DNA from 2 places in the Exiguobacterium sp. SH3S3 genome. Region 2 is predicted to be linked to the other one. Evidence: a T-box and tRNA genes for the amino acid it is inferred to sense, from the RefSeq annotation. Region 2 holds a T-box; the other holds one or more tRNA genes.
The links. A T-box is a leader RNA that pairs with one kind of tRNA and senses whether it is charged. The one in region 2 lies ahead of ileS (isoleucine--tRNA ligase), so its partner is inferred to be a tRNA-Ile.
Positions count from the first base shown of each region.

Region 1: it encodes a tRNA-Ile, which carries the amino acid that the T-box ahead of ileS (isoleucine--tRNA ligase) is inferred to sense. The anticodon was not compared.

Region 1 is NZ_SJUU01000004.1:18,971-28,971, reverse strand. Features, by position in the region: gene pstC (phosphate ABC transporter permease subunit PstC) at 1-524, opposite strand, end outside; gene EVJ28_RS04955 (PstS family phosphate ABC transporter substrate-binding protein) at 609-1,547, opposite strand; gene EVJ28_RS04950 (peptidoglycan D,D-transpeptidase FtsI family protein) at 1,700-3,757, opposite strand; gene EVJ28_RS04945 (superoxide dismutase) at 3,911-4,519, opposite strand; gene EVJ28_RS04940 (alpha-amylase) at 4,604-6,073, opposite strand; tRNA gene EVJ28_RS04935 (tRNA-Ile) at 6,196-6,269, opposite strand; tRNA gene EVJ28_RS04930 (tRNA-Met) at 6,274-6,350, opposite strand; gene EVJ28_RS04925 (Na/Pi cotransporter family protein) at 6,466-8,112, opposite strand; gene EVJ28_RS04920 (hypothetical protein) at 8,295-8,753, shown strand; gene EVJ28_RS04915 (methyl-accepting chemotaxis protein) at 8,775-10,001, opposite strand, start outside.
Region 2 is NZ_SJUU01000001.1:147,425-157,425, forward strand. Features, by position in the region: gene EVJ28_RS00740 (YggT family protein) at 1-112, shown strand, start outside; gene EVJ28_RS00745 (YlmH family RNA-binding protein) at 113-883, shown strand; gene EVJ28_RS00750 (DivIVA domain-containing protein) at 902-1,447, shown strand; T-box leader at 1,450-1,670, shown strand; gene ileS (isoleucine--tRNA ligase) at 1,720-4,446, shown strand; gene lspA (signal peptidase II) at 4,506-4,979, shown strand; gene EVJ28_RS00765 (RluA family pseudouridine synthase) at 4,979-5,890, shown strand; gene pyrR (bifunctional pyr operon transcriptional regulator/uracil phosphoribosyltransferase PyrR) at 6,083-6,616, shown strand; gene EVJ28_RS00775 (uracil-xanthine permease family protein) at 6,666-7,967, shown strand; gene EVJ28_RS00780 (aspartate carbamoyltransferase catalytic subunit) at 8,098-9,003, shown strand; gene EVJ28_RS00785 (dihydroorotase) at 9,000-10,001, shown strand, end outside.

The DNA of each region.
Region 1 (10,001 bases), on a different contig from region 2:
CCGACGACGATCCCTGGACTGAGGGCGTTATAAATCTTCAACCCCGGAATGAGCGACTGCAAGATCGGTGTGACGAATGACAAGGCGAAGAACCCGAAGACGATTGTCGGAACACCGGCGAGGACTTCAAGGATCGGCTTGAGAATCGTACGGGCCCGTTCAGACGCGTACTCGCTCAAATAAATGGCTGACGCGAGTCCGAGCGGCACCGCCACGATCATCGCGATGAGCGTGATTTGGAGTGTGCCCATGACGAGTGCCCAAACACCGAAACTCGGATCCGCACTGAGCGGGTACCATTCGGTCGAGCCGAGGAAGTCGCGTACCGGGACTTTTTCAAAGAACTTGAACAGTTCGAAACCGAGCGTCAAAGCAATCCCGATCGTCGTGACGACCGAGACAAATGCGCTCAAGAATAATAAGAACGGCATGACCTTATCAAACACGTTCGTCGTACTATATTTTTTTTGCTTATTCGCGTTAATCATCTCTCGAATCGAGAACTCATTTTTTGATTCGTTCATCTCGTTTATCGCTCCCTACCTCTTCATACTAGAAAGCATGGCGAGAAGGCGAGAGAGCCTCTCACCTTCTGCCATTTGCTCTATTTATTCACCAGCTAGTTCATCAATCAGTTTAGCGTTCTCATCGTAACTTGCTTGCTCCATCGCGACGTAGCCGACTTCTTCAGCAAGTGCTGCGGCATTTTCGTTCATAAAGCGTGCGAAGTTTACAACTTGCGGCTTTTCTTGCATCGATGCGTTGTTCACGTACGTGTAGATTGGACGTGAGAGTGGATATTCGAACGATGTCACGTTCTCAGCTGTCGGCTCGACACCGTCTACTTTCAACGCTTTCAACGTGCCTTCGTTTTCAATGTAGTACGCGTATCCGAAGAAGCCGATCGCGCCTTTCGTTCCGGCAACACCCGTCACGAGGACGTTGTCGTCTTCTGACAACTGTGCATCTTGGCGAACGTCTGTATCTTCGAGAACTGCTTCGTTGAAGTAATCGAACGTACCTGAGTCTTTACCAGGTGAGAAGAATGAGATCTCTTCATCCGGCCAGTCCGAGCGGACGTCTTTCCATGTCTTCACGTTGCTGTCTGTCCACATCTTGTTAAGCTCATCCATCGTGATATCATCGGCCCAATCGTTCTCTGGGTTGACGACAACCGCCAATCCGTCAAGCGCGACCGCGATTTCTGTGTATTCGACGCCGTTCGCTTCAGCTTCGGCTGCTTCTTCTTCTTTGATTTCACGTGATGCGTTCGAGAAGTCTGTCTCCCCGGTCACGAAACGTTTGAAGCCGCCGCCCGTTCCAGATACACCGACCGTTACTTCAACGTCTGGCTGTTCAGCTGAATACTCTTCAGCGACCGCTTCCATGATCGGGAATACGGTAGACGAACCGTCCATGACGACTTTACCTGAAAGTGCGTCCCCTTCGGCTCCGCCGTTTCCTTCTTCATTGTTTCCACACGCGGCACCGACGATGGCCACCGAAGTGATTGAAGCGAATAGAGCTGATTTTTTCATCCAAGACATTTCTGACGTCCTCCTTGAGTTTGCTTTGATTTGTGTTGCGGGTCTGTTGTTTCGTCCTACAATTAACATCCTAATAAACTACTATTAACGATAAATAAACGGAACGTAAAAGAATTGTAAAGATAAAAAAAGAAGCCACCGAAGTGACTTCTTTACTGGAGCTGTGCTTGGACGTCTTCTAAATCAAAATACGCTTTCATGATGTCATGAGCGACGCGCGTGTTGACGCCTTCCGCCTCAAGACCTGGCATGATGATCGCCCACGCGATCTCTGGATCGTCATACGGAGCCCAGCCGACGTGGTTCGAGTTGAGCGTCTTGATCGGCTCACCTTTATCGTTTCGCTTCGCTTGACCGTCCGGCCCTTCCGCGATCGCTTGCGCGGTCCCGGTCTTACCGGCCGCCGTCACTCCCGTCTGTTGGAGAATCCGTGACGTCCCGCTCTCGACCCCTTGACGGAAGCCTTGACGCGAACGCTGGATGAACTCGTCGCGGATGTCGACTTTGTTCAGCGCTTTCGGCTGGAACGTGCTGACGACTTGTTTGTTCATCTCATCGAGCGATCCCGGTTCAATGATCTCTTTTAACAGATGCGGCTGCACCCGATATCCGCCGTTGGCAAGCGTCGACGTATATTGCGCGAGTTGGATCGGCGTGTACGAGATGAACTGACCGATCGACATATCCATCAACAGTGTGACGCGGTCGGGTACGCTCCGGAAACCGATTGATTCGTAAGGAAGATCGATGCCCGTCTCGATCCCGAGTCCGAACTGTTTATAGTAGTGCTCCATCGTATTGAACGCCTCAGTGACGTTGTCACCGACGATTTGGCCGGTCGAGTAATAATCGGCGAGCCTGAGCGCGATCTGGAACATGTAAATGTTCGACGACATGGCAAGCGCATCGAGGTCGTTGATGTTCCCCATGTTCCGGTAAGACGATTTGAGCGAAGACCCGATGCGGATCGGCGCGTCGTAAATGTATTCGCCCGGCTTGATGACTTCTTCTTCAAGTCCGAACGCGACGGTCGCCCCTTTGATCGTCGAGCCGATTTGGCTCGCCCGGAGCACGGTTCCTGTCGAGACGTCTTTAAACTCGTTCGTCTCAAGATCTAACTCTTGGCCAGACAAAGCGAGCAGCTCGCCCGTCTTCGGATTCATGACGACAACGAAAGCCCGGTCGAAGTGCGGACTCCCCGAACGCCCGGCACGGATCGCCTTCTTCAAGATCTCATCGACTTCTTTTTGGAATTCGATATCCGTCGACAAGATGATGTCTTTTCCGGGATTACCGCTCACGCGCGTAGGCTCACCGACCGGTTGACCTTTATACGTCGTGAAAACGTCATAGGCCGGGGTCCCGCGTAAAATATCTTCATATTGCTGCTCGAGATAAGACGTCCCGACCCGATCGTTCAACCCGTAGCCTTTCGCTTGATACGAGGCCCGTTGCTCGGCCGGGATTTGACGATAGCTTCCGAGGAAACTTTGGAACGTTTCACCGAACGGATAAGCCCGCTGGTAATACGGTTCGACGCTGACGCCTGGCAACAGCTCCAAGTTTTCTTCGATCAAAGCCATCTCTTTCGGCGACGCGCCGATCTTGATGACTTGTGGGTCTAACGCGTACCCGCTCTCCATATTATGTTTGATGGCGATGATCTCTTCGGTCGCATCATCGAACGTGATCTCTGCTTGTGTGATTGAATCAAGCAGCAACTGATCGACTGCTTGGTTCGACAAGGCGGCCCGCTCTTCTTCCGGCAGCTCGGCGAGAAGCGATTGAACTCGTTCTTGCGAGCGCTCGGGATCGATGGCGATCCAATAGTCCTTGCGGTCCCGTTCGGTCACTTTGCGGTCTTTCTCCGGAATGTCGACGATCTTAGCAAGTTTGACCGCAACATCGAGACGCTCCTCCGTTTTCGTCACTTGGGAGCGACGGTACATGACCGAATAGTTCGAGATCGTGTCGGCCAAAACTTGCCCGTTCCGATCGTAGATTTTGCCGCGAGGCACCTCGTACTTGATCTTGCTCGACTCGGTCTTTTGAACTTCTCGGGCGATCAACTCTCCGTTGACGATTTGGACGACGCCTAACCGAAAAATCAACGTCGCAAACAAGATGAAGACGATAAAGAACAATAAATTTAACCGTAACGGAAGGTGGTTACGCCGTTTTTTCGGCACTTTCACACGGTGTCTAGCCAATTCAGTTATCTCCTTCCACATTCAGTTGCTTCTATATTATACTTTTCTGTATTTCTATTTTCAGACTCGATTTTCACTATATCATAATTTGTTTACAAATTAATGAAATGTAGAAAAAATCCCGAGATTCAACCGAATCTCGGGATCGTGTCATTATTTGGCGTCAGCGTAAAGCTTCGCGACGTAATCCCAGTCGATGACGTGGAAGAACGCTTGGATGTAGTCCGGGCGACGGTTTTGATAGTTCAAGTAGTACGCGTGCTCCCAAACATCGAGTCCGAGGATCGGCGTGATGCCTTCCATGATCGGTGAATCTTGGTTCGGTGTCGACGTGACTTCGAGCTTGCCGCCTTTGACGACGAGCCAAGCCCAACCTGAACCGAAACGAGTTGTAGCGGCTTTCGTGAACTCATCTTTAAACGCGTCAAAGCTGCCGAACGCTTCGTCGATCGCCGTTGCGAGTTCGCCCGTTGGTGTCCCGTTCTCGTTTTTCTTCAACAACTTCCAGAAGAACGAGTGGTTCCAATGGCCGCCGCCGTTGTTACGAACAGCTGTCTGAATGTCAGCAGGAAGCGAATCGAGTTTTTGGAGCAAGTCTTCAAGTGAAGAGTACTCTACATCTTTTCCTTCGAGTGCATTGTTCACGTTCGTGACGTAAGCGTTGTGGTGTTTCGAATGGTGGATTTCCATCGTGCGTGCGTCAATGTGTGGTTCGAGTGCATCGTATGCGTAATCAAGTTGTGGTAATTCAAATTTAGCCATAACTAAAATCCCCCTTTAAATTGGTTTGAACAACGTTCGCTTTAAATGTAACAGATTTGTGACGGCTTACTCAATTGTAAAGGCTTATTCCACCTCTTCGTCCGGCAACGCCCAGACCGAGATCGATCCTGCCGCTACTTTAAATACCCCTTTTCCATCTTCGTCAATCTCGATGATTTCATCGATCGTCTGCGTCAAGTCGACCCATTTCTCCCCGGCACGATATTCCCCGACGTACATCCGTTTCTCCGCCTCCTCGTTATTCGAGATGATGACGGCACAACCTGAGCGCTCGATGTCCTCGCTACCGTGTCGGACCCAGCCGATCACGTTCTCGTTATCGAAGTAATCATCTTGCTGCCCGTATGCTTTTTCGCGACGTGCGTACAGAAGCGGATCGATGGCCTGTTTCTTCCCTTCAGTCGGGTGGGGCCCGTTGATACCGTAGTAATCCCCATAGAAGACGCACGGATAACCGTCTCGGCGAAGCAAGATCAGACCGTAAGCACTTTGTTTAAACCAATCTTTGACCCATGATTCGAGCGCCTCGGCCGGCTGTGAGTCATGGTTGTCGACGAACGTGACCGAGTGAAACGGGTGGGACTGGACGAGCGTGTCGTCAAAAATCGTCCGCAAATCAAACGATGCACCTTCGATCGAGGCACGTTGCAAATTGTAGTGGAGCGGCACGTCGAACAGATCGACGTGATAGTCGATATTGTCTAAAAAGGCGCGGCAATCTTCGAGCTCTGACTTCCAAAACTCACCGACCAAGTAAAAGTTCTCGCCTTTTTCATCTTTCATCGTTTGGCTGAACTCTTTGACGAAATCATAGTTAATATGTTTGATCGCATCGAGACGGAAGCCGTCACATTTCGTCTCTTCGATGAACCACTTGCCCCAACTTAACACTTCTTCCCGGACTTCCGGATGATGATAGTCAATGTTCGCGAACATCAGATAATCGTATACGCCGAACTCACTATCGACGTTGTCATTCCATTTTTTGTTATCGCCTAAGATGAAGAAGATACCCCTATGCTCGCTCGCCGCGTCATAGTCCGTACCGTTGAAATGATGGAAGTTCCATTTGAACGACGAGTACTTATCGTTTCGTTCTTTATAATCAAACTTCGTCCACCCTTCGATCTCAAACGGTTCTTCCGACAACACTTTCGTCCGGTCTTCCGAGTCGACTTCTAACACGTCGAACTTCTCGGTTGCGTCGGCTCCAGCTTTATGGTTCAACACGACGTCCATATATACTTGCATCCCGAGCTCTTGGGCGTGTTTCGTCGCCTCAAGCAGCTCTTGCTTCGTCCCATATTTTGTAGCGATGGTCCCTTTTTGATCAAACTCGCCTAAATCATACAAATCATAGACACCATATCCCGTATCCTCATCATTTTGACCTTTTGTGACAGGTGGCAACCAAAGTGCGGTGATTCCTGCTTTTTTCAACTTAGAAGCACGTTCTTTCAATCGCTTCCAATGCTTTTGGTCAGCCGGGACGTGCCATTCAAAAAATTGCATCATCGTATGATTTCGTTCCATCTTACTTCGCCTCGTTTCATAATTTTCAAAAATAAAATGCTAACGAATATTTACCCACGTCTTCACTTTTGAAAACAAAAATGTAAATAAAAAGACAGCTTTCATCAGAAAGCTGTCTTTGATGGACCCTGTAGGACTTGAACCTACGACCGGACGGTTATGAGCCGTCTGCTCTAACCAGCTGAGCTAAGGGTCCTTATTGGTAGCGGCGGAGGGAGTCGAACCCACGACCTCACGGGTATGAACCGTACGCTCTAGCCAGCTGAGCTACACCGCCACGTTGTTATACAGTAATAATATACTGAATGAAGCCGCCACTGTCAATGAAAAGTCATATGTACGAAAAAAAGTCCTACTACTTACAACTTAAGTAGCAGAACTTTTTCGAAACGTTAGACCGATACTTCGTTCGTTGCGTCTTCGAGTGTGATTTCCGTGATGTTCATCGCATGGTCACCGATCCGCTCAAGGTTCGAGAGCATATCGACGAAGAACATACCAGCTTGGCCGTCACATTCACCTGTGTTCAAACGAACGACATGATTTTTGCGGAACTGGCGCTCGAGCATGTCGAGTTTCGCTTCCATCTCGATGACTTGACGCGCCTCGACCATATCACCGCTCGCGAGCGTTTGGAGTGACTTCTCGAGTGTGGCCCGTGTCAGATCATACATTTCCGTCAACTCTTTTTGGGCTCCCGGCGAGAGCGTGATGCGCGTCGCCGTCTTATAGTCGATCAACTCGATGATGTTCTCAACGTGGTCACCGATTCGCTCGATGTCGTTGATGGCATGCATGAGTGTCTTATGCTGTTGTGATTCGTGCTCCGTCAAATCGACTGCCGCGAGTTGAACAAGATAATCCGTAATTTTAGAGTTAAGCGAGTTTAACGCATCTTCAATGTGCGCTGATTTTTCCGCGTGCTTCTTGTCACCAGTCTCCATATAAGAACGTGCCTCATCAAGACCGAGTTTCGCGAAATCACCCATGCGGATGACTTCATATTTAGCTTGCTCGACCGCGATTGAAGGCGACTGTTGAATGAAGATTGGGTCCAAGTGCTGTGCTTTCGTATCGACAATTGAATCTTCGCCTGGTACGAGTTTCGTCACGACCCAAGCAATCGTTCCGATGAACCAGAACTGGATCAATGTGTTGGCGACGTTGAACGTACCGTGGGCGAAGGCGATTTGCATCTTCGCCTCAATGTTAAGGAAATTTGTAATCCAGAAAATGTATTGCGTAAAGAGCGGTAAGATAATCAAGAACATGGCCGTCCCGACCAAGTTAAAGATGACGTGGGCCGCAGCTGCGCGACGAGCCGCGACTGACGCACCGAGTGCAGCGAGAACCGCTGTGATTGTCGTCCCAATGTTATCACCGAACAAGACCGGTAGAGCGGCCTTCAAGTCGATCGAACCACCAGCGTATAGTTCCTGGAGGACACCGATCGTCGCTGATGACGATTGAACGATCAACGTGAACACCGTACCGACGACAACTCCGAGGATCGGGTTTTGACTCATCGATTGTGTGAGTTCGAAGAAGTACTCGCTCGTACGGAGCGGACGCATGCCATCTCCCATAAGTTCAAGACCGTAGAAGAGAGCTCCGGCGCCAAAGATGATTTGACCCATATGTTGAAACTTCTCTTTTTTAAAGAAGAACAACAGTGCAGAACCGACGGCAATCATCGGGAGCGCATACTCACCGATATCAATTCCGATGATGAACGCTGTCACCGTTGTCCCGATGTTCGCACCCATGATGACCCCGATCGCTTGACGGAGCGTCATGAAGCCGGCACTGACAAGACCGACCGTGATAACTGTCGTACCTGTAGACGTCTGAAGAAGAATCGTAACGATGATCCCGGCTAGTACTCCGAGGAATGGATTCGTTGTATACTTATCAAGGATGTCGCGGAGTCGATCTCCTGCAGACTTTTGAAGGCCGTCTCCCATCGATTTGATACCGAATAGGAAGATCCCTAATCCTCCAAAAAACATGAATAACATTTCTTGCAAATTGTATTCCACGATTTTTGTACTCCTTTTGATTGTGAATTGGTTGTGTTTAATTGGTTCTTGTTGCCTTACTCATTATGCCTTCTTCCCTGAGTCGATGTAAACACGTTTAATGTTAAGGTTTTATTAAATAGCTGTCTTATTTTTATGCGTTTTAGATAATTTGTACTATAACAGAATGGGGTTTTGTCTGTATGCTTAAAACGACATCAATGTTTATCCGCCATAGCCTGCTACCTACGAAGCAAACGCTACGGCTCCGTCTAGCTCCGCTACACGCTTATATGTTGGCGAGCCTCGTCTTTACAATCGTCGCGACTGTCTTAGATTACCTCGTCTTGCGGCCCGATTTTTTCGCACCGATGTGGTTGTTTTTACACGGGTTCGCCATCTTCTTCTTCTATATGACTTGGGTCGCCGTCGCCGCCTTGTTCGTTCAACTCGTGACGAGACTTCGAATGAAGAAACCGTGGCCGTATCGGCAAGCTTGGCCTTACGCGGTCGCGATGACACTCGTACCGACGCTCGTGCTCGTCGCCTTATATCACTTCATGCCCGCATTTCTTTGGCTCGGCTTTGTCGTCACGATCGTCTTCTTGACCGTCCCGCTATTCCAAATTCCGCTTAAACAAAAAAACTCGGGACGGCGCTAATACGCGCTGTCCCGATTTTTATCACGTCTTCGGTGCAAGTTCAGTAAGTACTTCCTGCAGCCGTCGACTTTGATGACCGAGGTCTGTCCCGGCTGCTTGTAACGTTGCTTGAACGTCCGTCCATACTTCGACCCCTTCGTACAATTCGTTCAACTTCCGCTCGAGCGTCAAGCCGATTTCTTTCAGTTGTTCGTTCGCTTCCGCCATGTGGAGCAACTGACTTCCCGTTGCGGCCGTCTGATCCGTGATCGATTGGAACTCAGCCATCTGGTCGCGCACTTCGTGATTGATTCTCGCAATCCCTGCCTCAACTCGGTCCAACGTCTCACCTAGATGAAGGATATCGTCGCCGAAGCGAATCATATCGCTAAAAATCTCTTCCCGTTCGGATTTAATTTGTCCGATTGCCGCAACGGCAAGTATCGAAGATTCATTCGTCACTTTCGCTAGCTGACCGACTTCATGAGCGACGACAGCAAACCCTTTTCCGTGTTCCCCGGCGCGAGCCGCTTCGATTGAGGCGTTCAATGCCAACATCTTCGTGGCTGCCGCGACCGATAAAATCGTCTGTAGCGCTTCGTCGGCTCGTTCTGACGTTTCCGCGCTGTCGCGTAAACGCTCTTGGATACCGCCCGCCTTCTCTTTGAACTGCTCGCTCACGCCTCTGACCGAAGCAAACGAGGCGATTTCGCTCGAAATCGTTTGTTGCAGCGCTACCGCTCTCAAGTCGACAGCCGAAATATCTTGTTTGAGTGCCGCGACATGGGCCGCAATGTCCGTGAAGCGATGCGTCGATTCACTCGTAAACGCCTGATACGATCGACTCGTCTGTTCGACCGTACTTGCGACTTCTTTAAAAGCGACAACTTGTTGTTCATTTGATGCAAGTTGCCGCATGAACGTCGGCAAGCTCGTCTCAAACGCCAAAGACGTCTCGTCCATCGTCAGCAACGACTTTTTCCACAGACCGATGAACGTATTGTACTCACGCTCTAAACTACGGATCTCGAACGACTTGGCTCCTAAGTCTACTTCTTTAAAAGCACGCGTCTCTACCGCCTCACGCAGTCGCGTCGCAAACTGCGATAACGGTCTGACTTCGCGACGAATCATCCGAGAAAATAAATAGATAATGATTCCCATCGCTATGATGATCACAGCGAAAAGCGCCTGTCGAAGTTCCCACATCGAGCCAAGTACCGATTGTCTCGTGACAGCCAATACGTAATGAGCTTGTAGTTCTGGGAT
Region 2 (10,001 bases):
GTTCCGTCGGATCATCCCGCCAATCGGCGGTATGCTCGACATTTCTCCAATCGTCGCCCTGTTCGTGCTTCGTATGGCGCAAGCAGGAGTGCGAGCGATTTTCGGTCTGTAAATGAGCGTCTTCGATCATTATCGACCGAATGAACGCCCGTTTGTCGAGCAAGTGCTCGACTGGGTGCGACAAGTCGAGGACAACTACTTGTTTAAATTGACGGATTTTTTAGACCCACGTGAGCAACAAATCGTCAGGCAACTCGTTGGCAAACGGCTCGCCATCTACGAGGACGGCGGTTTCCCTGGAGCTGAGCGGAAACGGCTTTTATTGACGCCCGACTACTATGAGCTCGACGTGAACGACTTTGAAGTCAAGATTCTTCAAATCGATTATCCGACGAAGTTTGTCGACTTGACCCACCGCCAAGTGACAGGCACGCTTCTTAACGCGGGCCTGAAGCGGCAAAAGTTTGGCGACGTTGTCCTCGCTGACGGGATCGCTCAGTTCGCGACGACGGCTGATGCGGCTGGATTCATCGAAATGAACGTGGATCGCGTCGGTAAAGCCCGGGTGCGGCTGTCTGATGTGCCGGCCGCATCGATTTTGACCGTCCCAGAAGTCAAATGGAGCGACGAGTTTGGCATCGTCTCCTCACTCCGCTTTGATGCGGTCGTGAGCGAGGTGCTCGGTCTGTCGCGCCAGAAAGCACAGGCGCTCGTCAAACATGGTGACTGCAAAGTCAATCATAAAGCGATCACGGACGCGAGTTTTTTACTCGAACCAGACGATTTGGTTTCAATCCGGGGTTACGGTCGTGTCAAATTGACGGCAATCCTCGGCTCGACAAAGCGTGAGAAAATAAAAATCCAGTATGGCATCATACGTTGAATTTAGGAGGAAAGTCGAATGGCGTTGACACCGATTGATATTCATAACAAAGAGTTCTCGACTCGTTTTCGCGGGTACGATATCGATGAGGTCAATGAATTTTTAGATCAAATCATTAAAGAGTTTGAGCTATTGATTCGTGAAAATAGAAGGTACGAAGAACTCGTCAACGATATGCAAGCCCGTATTGACTACTTCTCCTCGATGGAAGACACATTGAATAAATCGATTATCGTCGCACAAGAGGCGGCAGAAGAAGTCAAGACCAATGCGGCCAAAGAAGCCAGCCTCATCTTGAAGCAGGCTGAACGCGAAGCGCTCGCCCGAGAAGAGGAAGCGTCGCGTAAAGAGCAGATGGCAGAGCGTGAAGTCATTCAAATGTTGAAAAAAGTCGAACTGTACCGGACCCGGTTCCGTGTTCTCGTCGACGCACAGATGGAACTTCTAAATAGTACCGAATGGGACACGATTGTCGGAGAGCCGCCTGTCCAGACGGTTCTTGACGATACGAGTGAACTTGCGTATAATGACGACGAAGTCACACCAAACAAACATCACGGATAATAAACAATACGTTGATTAGGACACGTCAATAAAGTCACACCTACGAAGCGACTTAGGGAAGGTGCAAGCCTAAGAGAAAGACTTTATTTGGTATCCCCTATGAGTGTCATGCTGAATTGAGTAAGCGTGACCGCTTGACCTCGTTATCGGTTACCGAGAGCGGTCTCAAGGTCTACTTGAGATTAGTAGGGTGGTACCGCGAGTCGATGAACTCGTCCCTATTTAGGGGCGGGTTTTTTTTGTTTTTCAAAAAAGATGCAGGAGGAGTTTCAATGAACTACAAAGACACATTATTGATGCCTGATACAGAATTCGCGATGCGTGGAAATTTGCCGAAGCGCGAGCCAGCAATGCACGAGGCTTGGGAGCAGATGGACTTATACAACCGCGTTCAAGAAAAGAATGCAGGAAAGCCGCAATACATTCTACATGACGGACCTCCGTACGCAAACGGTGACATCCATATGGGCCATGCACTCAACAAAGTGTTAAAAGACATCATCGTCCGTTTCAAGTCGTTGAACGGCTATCAATCACCGATGATCCCAGGTTGGGACACACACGGTCTTCCGATCGAGAACGCGCTTCAAAAAGCAGGCGTCAACCGTAAAGAGATGACTGTCGCCGAGTTCCGCGAAAAATGTGCCGCTTACGCGATGGAGCAAGTGAACTCACAACGTGAACAGTTCAAGCGTCTCGGACTGCTCGCTGACTTTGACAATCCATACATCACGCTCCAGCCTGAATATGAAGCGGCGCAAATCCGCCTGTTCGGCACGATGGCTGAAAAAGGATACATCTATAAAGGGAAAAAACCGGTCTATTGGTCACCGTCTTCTGAATCGGCACTCGCTGAGGCGGAAATCGAGTACTATGACAAAAAATCACCAGCCATCTATGTGGCGTTCCAAGTCGTCGATGGCAAAGGCGTCCTCGGGACGACCGACCATTTCGTCATCTGGACGACGACACCGTGGACGATTCCGGCCAACCTCGGGATCGCTGTCAGCGATGAGCTGACATACACACGGATCGAGCATGATGGCAAAGGGTATATCGTTGCCGAGACGCTCGTCGAAGAAGTGACGACAGCACTTGGCTGGGATGAGTACTCAGTGAGCGGATCTTGGAACGGACGCGAGTTCGAACACATGACGGTACAGCACCCGCTTTACGACCGGACGTCACTCCTCATCCTTGGCGACCACGTCACGGCTGAAGCGACAGGCTGCGTCCATATCGCACCTGGCCACGGGGAAGACGACTACCGTGTCGGCCAAGCGTACGGACTTGACGTGTTGTGCCCGGTCGACGACCGTGGGTATATGACGGACGAAGCACCAGGCTTTGAAGGACTGTTCTATGAAGATGCGAACAAAGAGATCGGCATGAAGCTCGAAGCAAATGGCAACTTGTTGAAGCTCAAATTCATCAAGCACTCGTACCCGCACGACTGGCGTACGAAAAAGCCGGTCATCTTCCGGGCGACACCGCAATGGTTCGCTTCGATCAAAGACTTCCGCAGCGACATGTTGCGTGAGATCGAAGAAGTGAACTGGGTACCGGAATGGGGCATGACGCGCCTGTTCAACATGGTCCGTGACCGTGGCGACTGGGTCATCAGCCGTCAGCGGGCATGGGGTGTGCCGATCCCGATCTTCTACGCAGAAGACGGAACGGAAATCATCACGAACGAAACGATCGACCATATCGCCAACTTGTTCCATGAGCACGGATCAAACGTCTGGTACGAGCGCGAAGCGAAAGACTTGTTGCCATCCGGCTTCACACATCCGAACAGTCCAAACGGCGAGTTCCGTAAAGAAGTCGACATCATGGACGTCTGGTTCGATTCAGGTTCGTCACACGCAGGCGTGCTCGAACAGCGCGACAACTTGCGCCGTCCGGCCGACCTGTACCTAGAAGGTTCGGACCAATACCGTGGTTGGTTCAACTCGTCACTGTCGACTGCAGTCGCGACGACCGGCAAAGCACCGTATCGCAACGTCCTCAGTCACGGCTTCGTCCTTGACGGCGACGGCCGGAAGATGTCGAAATCGCTCGGCAACACGATTGCACCGAACGACCTCGTTAAACAGTACGGCGCTGAAATCGTACGTCTTTGGGTCGCGTCTGTCGACTATCAGTCAGACGTCCGCGCCTCGCATGACAACTTTAAACAAGTGTCAGAAGTATACCGGAAGATCCGTAACACGTTACGCTTCTTGCTCGGTAACTTGAACGGGTTCGATCCGTCGATGCGCGTCGCGTTCGAAGATATGCCGGAAGCCGACCGCTTCATGGCGACGAAGCTGAAACAACTTCAGACGAAAGTCGTCAAAGCGTACGATACGTTCGACTTTATGGCTGTTTACCACATGAGCCACAACTTCTGTGTCAACGAGTTGTCGTCGTTCTATCTCGACTTCACGAAAGACATCCTCTACATCGAACGTGAAAACGATGCGCGTCGTCGTGCCGTTCAGACGGTCATGTATGATGCAGTCATCACGTTGACGAAACTGCTTGCCCCGGTCCTCCCGCATACGGCGGACGAAGTCTGGCAAGAAATCCCGGCCAAGACGGCGGATAGCGTCTTCTTGTCGGACCTTGAAGAAGTGGCGCCGCTCACGGAAGCAGAGACGGAATTACTCGCGAAATGGTCGAAATTCCTCACGTTCCGCGACGACGTCTTGAAAGCGATCGAGATCGCCCGCGGCGAGAAGTTGATCGGGAAACCGCTCGAAGCGAAACTTCAGGTCGCGCCGAAGGGTGAGACGAAAGCGCTGCTCGACACGATCGATAACGTTCGTCAACTCCTGCAAGTGTCACAACTCGACTACGTCGATACGGCCGACGTCGACTACGCGACGGCGAAGATCAGCGTCGCGAAAGCAGACGGTGCCGCTTGTGCCCGTTGCTGGACGTACTCGACCGAACTTGGTCAGAACGCAGATCATCCAGAACTTTGCCCGCGCTGTACAGAAGTCATCGCATGAGCCGGACCGGAGTGGCGCACAGTCCACTCCGGTTTCTTATGACTTGAAAGGAGAATTTGATGAAACGTTATTACGGATTAGCAGTCGTTCTCATTTTGCTCGACCAAGTGACGAAATGGATCGTCGTCCAGACGATGACGATCGGTCAATCGATCGAATTGATCCCGGGATGGCTCTATTTGACATCGTACCGCAACAGAGGCGCGGCCTGGGGCATGCTCGAAGGACAGATGGTGTTCTTCTTCGTCGTCACCGCCGTCGTTGTCGTCGGTCTGATCTACTTCTTGCATAAAGAAGTGAACGGGTTCAAACTGCTCGGCTACAGTATCGGCTTACTGCTCGCCGGAGCGATCGGCAACTTTATCGATCGTCTGTTCCGGGGCGAGGTCGTCGACTTCGTCGACACGTACCCGTTTGGCTACAACTTCCCAATCTTTAACGTCGCCGATATGGCACTCACGTTCGGGGTCATCTTTATGATCATCGGCGTCTTGTTCGAAGAAAAATTAAACAAAGAAAGGGGACAATCGTAATGGAAACTTACACATTTGTCGCCGAAGAAAAGGCACGGATCGATAAATGGATGAGCGAACGAAGTGACTGGTCACGTTCGCAAATCCAAGACTGGATCAAGGCGGGGGACCTGCTCGTCAACGGTCAAGTCGTGAAGCCGAACTATAAACTGCAAGAAGGGGACGAAGTCGTCGTGACGGTGCCAGAAGCCGTCGAACTCCAAGTCCTCGCCGAACATATTCCGCTCGACGTCGTGTTCGAGGACGAGGATGTCATCGTCGTCAACAAAGCACGTGGCATGGTCGTGCACCCTGCGGCCGGTCATACGTCTGGCACGCTCGTCAACGCGCTGTTGTATCACTGTGACGACCTCTCAGGCATCAATGGGGTGAAGCGTCCGGGTATCGTCCATCGCATCGATAAAGATACGACGGGACTGCTCATGGTCGCGAAAAACGATATGGCGCACGAGTCACTCGCGCAACAGTTGAAAGACAGAACGATCAAACGTGAATACGTCGCACTCGTCCACGGCGAGCTCGTCCATGAGCTCGGATCGATCGAGGCGCCGATCGGGCGCGACACGAACGATCGTCAGCGCATGACGGTTACAGACAAGAACGCGAAAGAAGCGGTGACACACTTCCGTCTGCTCGAACGCTACAAAGACTTCACGCTCGTCGAGTGCAAGCTCGAGACAGGACGGACGCATCAAATCCGTGTCCATATGCGCTATATCGGCCACCCGCTTGCCGGAGACCCGAAATACGGACCGCGTCGGACGATCGATTTGAACGGGCAAGCGCTCCATGCAGCCACGCTCGGCTTCCATCATCCGAGGACGAACGAATGGCTCGAGTTCGAGGCGGCACTCCCGACCGACTTTGAGGCAGAGCTCGCAAAATTGGACAAAATCGAGAAAACACGTTGACTTTCAACCGATTCAGATTTATAGTCTAGAAAGCATAACACCTTTAAACCCAGTCCAGAGAGGCTGTGAAAGGATCGTGGCCGCGGCCACAACCGTCTATCATATACGGCACTCGTTTGCCTTCGTGAAGACTTCCTTTCCAGCCGGATGAGGAAGTCTTCTTTTTTTATAGATTACGAGAGGAGGAATCATATGAAACGCTCGACCATACTAGACGAAGCCGCGATCCGACGCGCCTTGACGCGAATCGCCCATGAAATCATTGAACGCAACAAAGGAACGGACAACGTCGTCCTCGTCGGGATCAAAACGCGCGGTGAGACGCTCGGCGACCGACTCGCCCATCGCATCGAAGAAATCGAAGGAAAACCGATCGCGCTCGGTAACTTAGACATCACGCTCTACCGGGACGACCTATCGAAGAAGTCGCTCGACCCAGAAGTGAAAGCGACCGAACTCCCGCACGACATCAATGGCAAGACGGTCGTCCTCGTCGATGACGTCCTGTACACGGGACGGACGGTCCGGGCCGCGATGGACGCACTCGTCGACCACGGCCGGCCGGACTACATCCAACTCGCCGTCTTGATCGACCGGGGACACCGCGAGTTGCCGATTCGCCCAGACTTTGTCGGGAAAAACGTCCCGACATCGAAAACAGAACAAGTCGTGGTCCGACTCAGTGAAGTCGACACGACAGACGAAGTGTACATCCAACAGCAATAAATCCAAAACCTTTAAGGTGGTCCAGAGAGGCCAGGAAGGAGAACTATTTATGAAAAACCCCATCCTCAACATCCACGAGCGTCCCGCTCACTTGCCGCAATGGCTGCTCTTCAGCCTGCAACACGTCTTCGCCATGTTCGGAGCGACGATCTTAGTCCCGATTTTGACCGGACTGAACACGTCCGTCGCCCTCGTCGCTTCCGGTGTGGCCACGCTCTCATTCCTAGTCATCACCCAATTCAAAGTCCCGACGTATCTCGGGTCAAGTTTTGCCTACATCGCACCGATCATCGCGGTCAGCCAGCAATGGGGCGTCGAAGCCGCACTGTTCGGCGGTATTATCGCCGGTTCGGTCTACGGTGTCGTGTCGCTCATCATCTTTAAGACGGGCGTCGGTTGGTTGTTACGACTGTTGCCGCCGGTCGTCGTCGGCCCGGTCATCATGGTCATCGGCTTATCGCTCGCACCGGTCGCCATCGACATGTCGATGAACCGCGACGGAGCGTATAACGGCACGTTCATTACGGTCGCCCTGCTCACGCTCGGCATCACGATCCTCGCGATGACAAAGTTAAAAGGAGTATGGGGCGCGGTTCCGATCTTGTTCGGCATCGTCGGCGGATACGCCATCGCCGCCATGTTCGGCATCATCGACTACTCGGCCATCGGTCAAGCGAGCCTGTTCCAACTGCCTGACTTCACGATGGTGTTCGTCGACTACATGCCGATGTGGCAAGTCGGGGCACTCCTTGCCATCGTCCCGGTCGCGCTCGTCACGATGACGGAGCACATCGGCGACCAAATGGTCACGTCGAAAATCATCGGACGCGAGACGATGAAAGATCCAGGCCTGCACCGGACGCTCCTCGGCGACGGCGTCGGCAAAGCCGTCGCCTCAGCGCTCGGTGGACCGCCGTGTACGACGTACGGTGAAAACAACGGGGTCATGGCGATCACGAGAGTGTACAGCGTCTACGTCATCGCGGGAGCAGCACTCATGGCCATCAGCTTCGGCTTCCTCGGTCACGTCGAGGCGTTCATCTCGACAATCCCGAATCCGGTCAAAGGCGGTATCTCGATCCTCTTGTTCGGTGTCATCGCCTCGAACGGACTGCGGACGATGGTCGACAGCAACGTCGACCTCGCCGAGAAACGCAACCTCATCATCGCCTCGGTCATTCTCGTCGTCGGCCTCGGCGGGGCGATGGTCCAACTCGGCAGCTTCCCGGTCCAAGGGATGGCGCTCGCGACGGTCGTCGGTATTCTTTTGAACGCGGTGTTGCCGAAAGAAGAAGTCGAACCGGCTTCGGTCGATACAACTGAAGAAACGAAACAGGCAAGTAACTTTTAATTCGATCCCGTGAGGTCGGCAAAGTGAAGGCTCGTTTATTTGGGTGCAATCTACCCAAATGAAGGCGTCCCTTCACGTAGGTGAAGAGACGCCTTTTCTCTTTGCCTTCAAACAAAAGGAGGAGACGAACATGAATTTGATCAAACAACAACCGAACCATTTTGTCAGCTTAGATACGCTCACCCTCGAAGAGATCATGGGGATGATCGAAGAGTCGCTCCGCTACAAACAAGGGGACATGCCACCGCTGTTTGACGGGAAGACGGTCGCGAACTTGTTCTTCGAAAACTCGACGCGGACGAAAAACTCGTTTCAAATGGCCGAGCGGCACTTGAACATCCAAGAGATCCCGTTCGACGTGGCGACGTCGTCGGTGACGAAAGGCGAGACGTTATACGACACGTGCAAGACGCTTGAAGCGATCGGGGTCGACGCGCTCGTCATCCGCCATCCTGAAGCGGGATACTACCATGAGCTCGTCAGCAAGCTGACGATCCCAGTCTTAAACGGCGGGGACGGGAGCGGGGAACACCCGTCACAGTCACTGCTCGACCTCGTCACGATTTATGAAGAGTTCAAGACGTTCGAAGGCTTGAATATCGCTATCTGCGGCGATCTCGTCCATAGCCGGGTCGCCCGCTCGAACGCAGGCGTGTTGAAACGGCTCGGAGCGAACGTCGTCGGTTGTAGCCCGGAATCGTGGTGGGATGGTTCGATGGGGCTTTCGCACCGCGACCTTGATGACATCTTACCGGACTGCGACGTCGTCATGTTGCTCCGCGTTCAGCACGAGCGCCACATTATGGGCGACATCTTTTCTAAAGAAGACTATCATGCGCGCTACGGCTTGACGGTCGAGCGGGTCGAGCGGATGAAACAAGGCGCCATCATCATGCATCCGGCCCCGGTCAACCGGGACGTCGAGATCGCCGGCAGTTTGATCGAACATCCGTCATCGCGCATCTTTCCACAGATGACGAACGGTGTTTACGCACGGATGGCCATCTTAAATCGAGCATTAGGGGGACAACAATGATTATTCAACACGCAACGTGGTATGACGGGAAGACGAAACGGACGAGCAATCTGTTGATCGAGGGCGGTACGATCCGTTCGGTCGATTACGACGGGACGACCGAAGGACACGAAGTGATTGACGCTAACGGGAAGCTGTTGATCCCAGGTCTCGTCGACGTCCACGTCCATTTGCGCGAGCCGGGTGGCGAGGCGAAAGAGACGATCAAGACCGGGACGGCTGCGGCTGCGGCCGGAGGGTTCACGACGATTTGCGCGATGCCGAACACACGCCCGGTCCCAGACGACCGGGCGACGCTCGATGACTTGCTCGCACGGATCGAGCGTGACGCCAGCGTCCGCGTGCTCCCGTACGCGGCGATCACGAAACGGCAGCTCGGGGTCGAGCAAGTCGATATGCCGTCACTTGCGGACGCGTTCGCGTTCACAGACGACGGGGTCGGCGTCCAGTCGGCGGCGATGATGCGTCAGGCGATGCGGGAAGCGAAACGGCTTGGGAAAGCGGTCGTGGCCCATTGCGAAGACAATACGCTCAAGGCCGGTTCGGTCCATGAAGGGAAGTTTAGTGAGACGCACGGCATCCAAGGCATCCCGAGTCTCGCCGAGAGCATCCATATCGCTCGTGACGTGTTGATCGCCGAAGAGACAGGCTGCCACTATCACGTCTGTCACGTGTCGTCACGTCAATCGGTCCGCGTCATCCGTGACGCCAAACGGGCCGGGATCCACGTCACGGCGGAAGTGACACCGCACCACCTCGTCTTATCGGAAGACGACATCCCGGGGTTAGATCCGAACTTTAAGATGAATCCGCCGCTACGGAGCCAAGACGACCGCGCGGCGTTGCTCGAAGGGCTGTTCGACGGGACGATCGATTTGATTGCGACCGATCACGCCCCGCACACGGCTGAAGAGAAAGCACAAGGGATGGAGCGCGCCCCGTTCGGAATCACCGGATTCGAGACGGCGTTCCCGCTCCTTTACACGACGTTCGTCAAA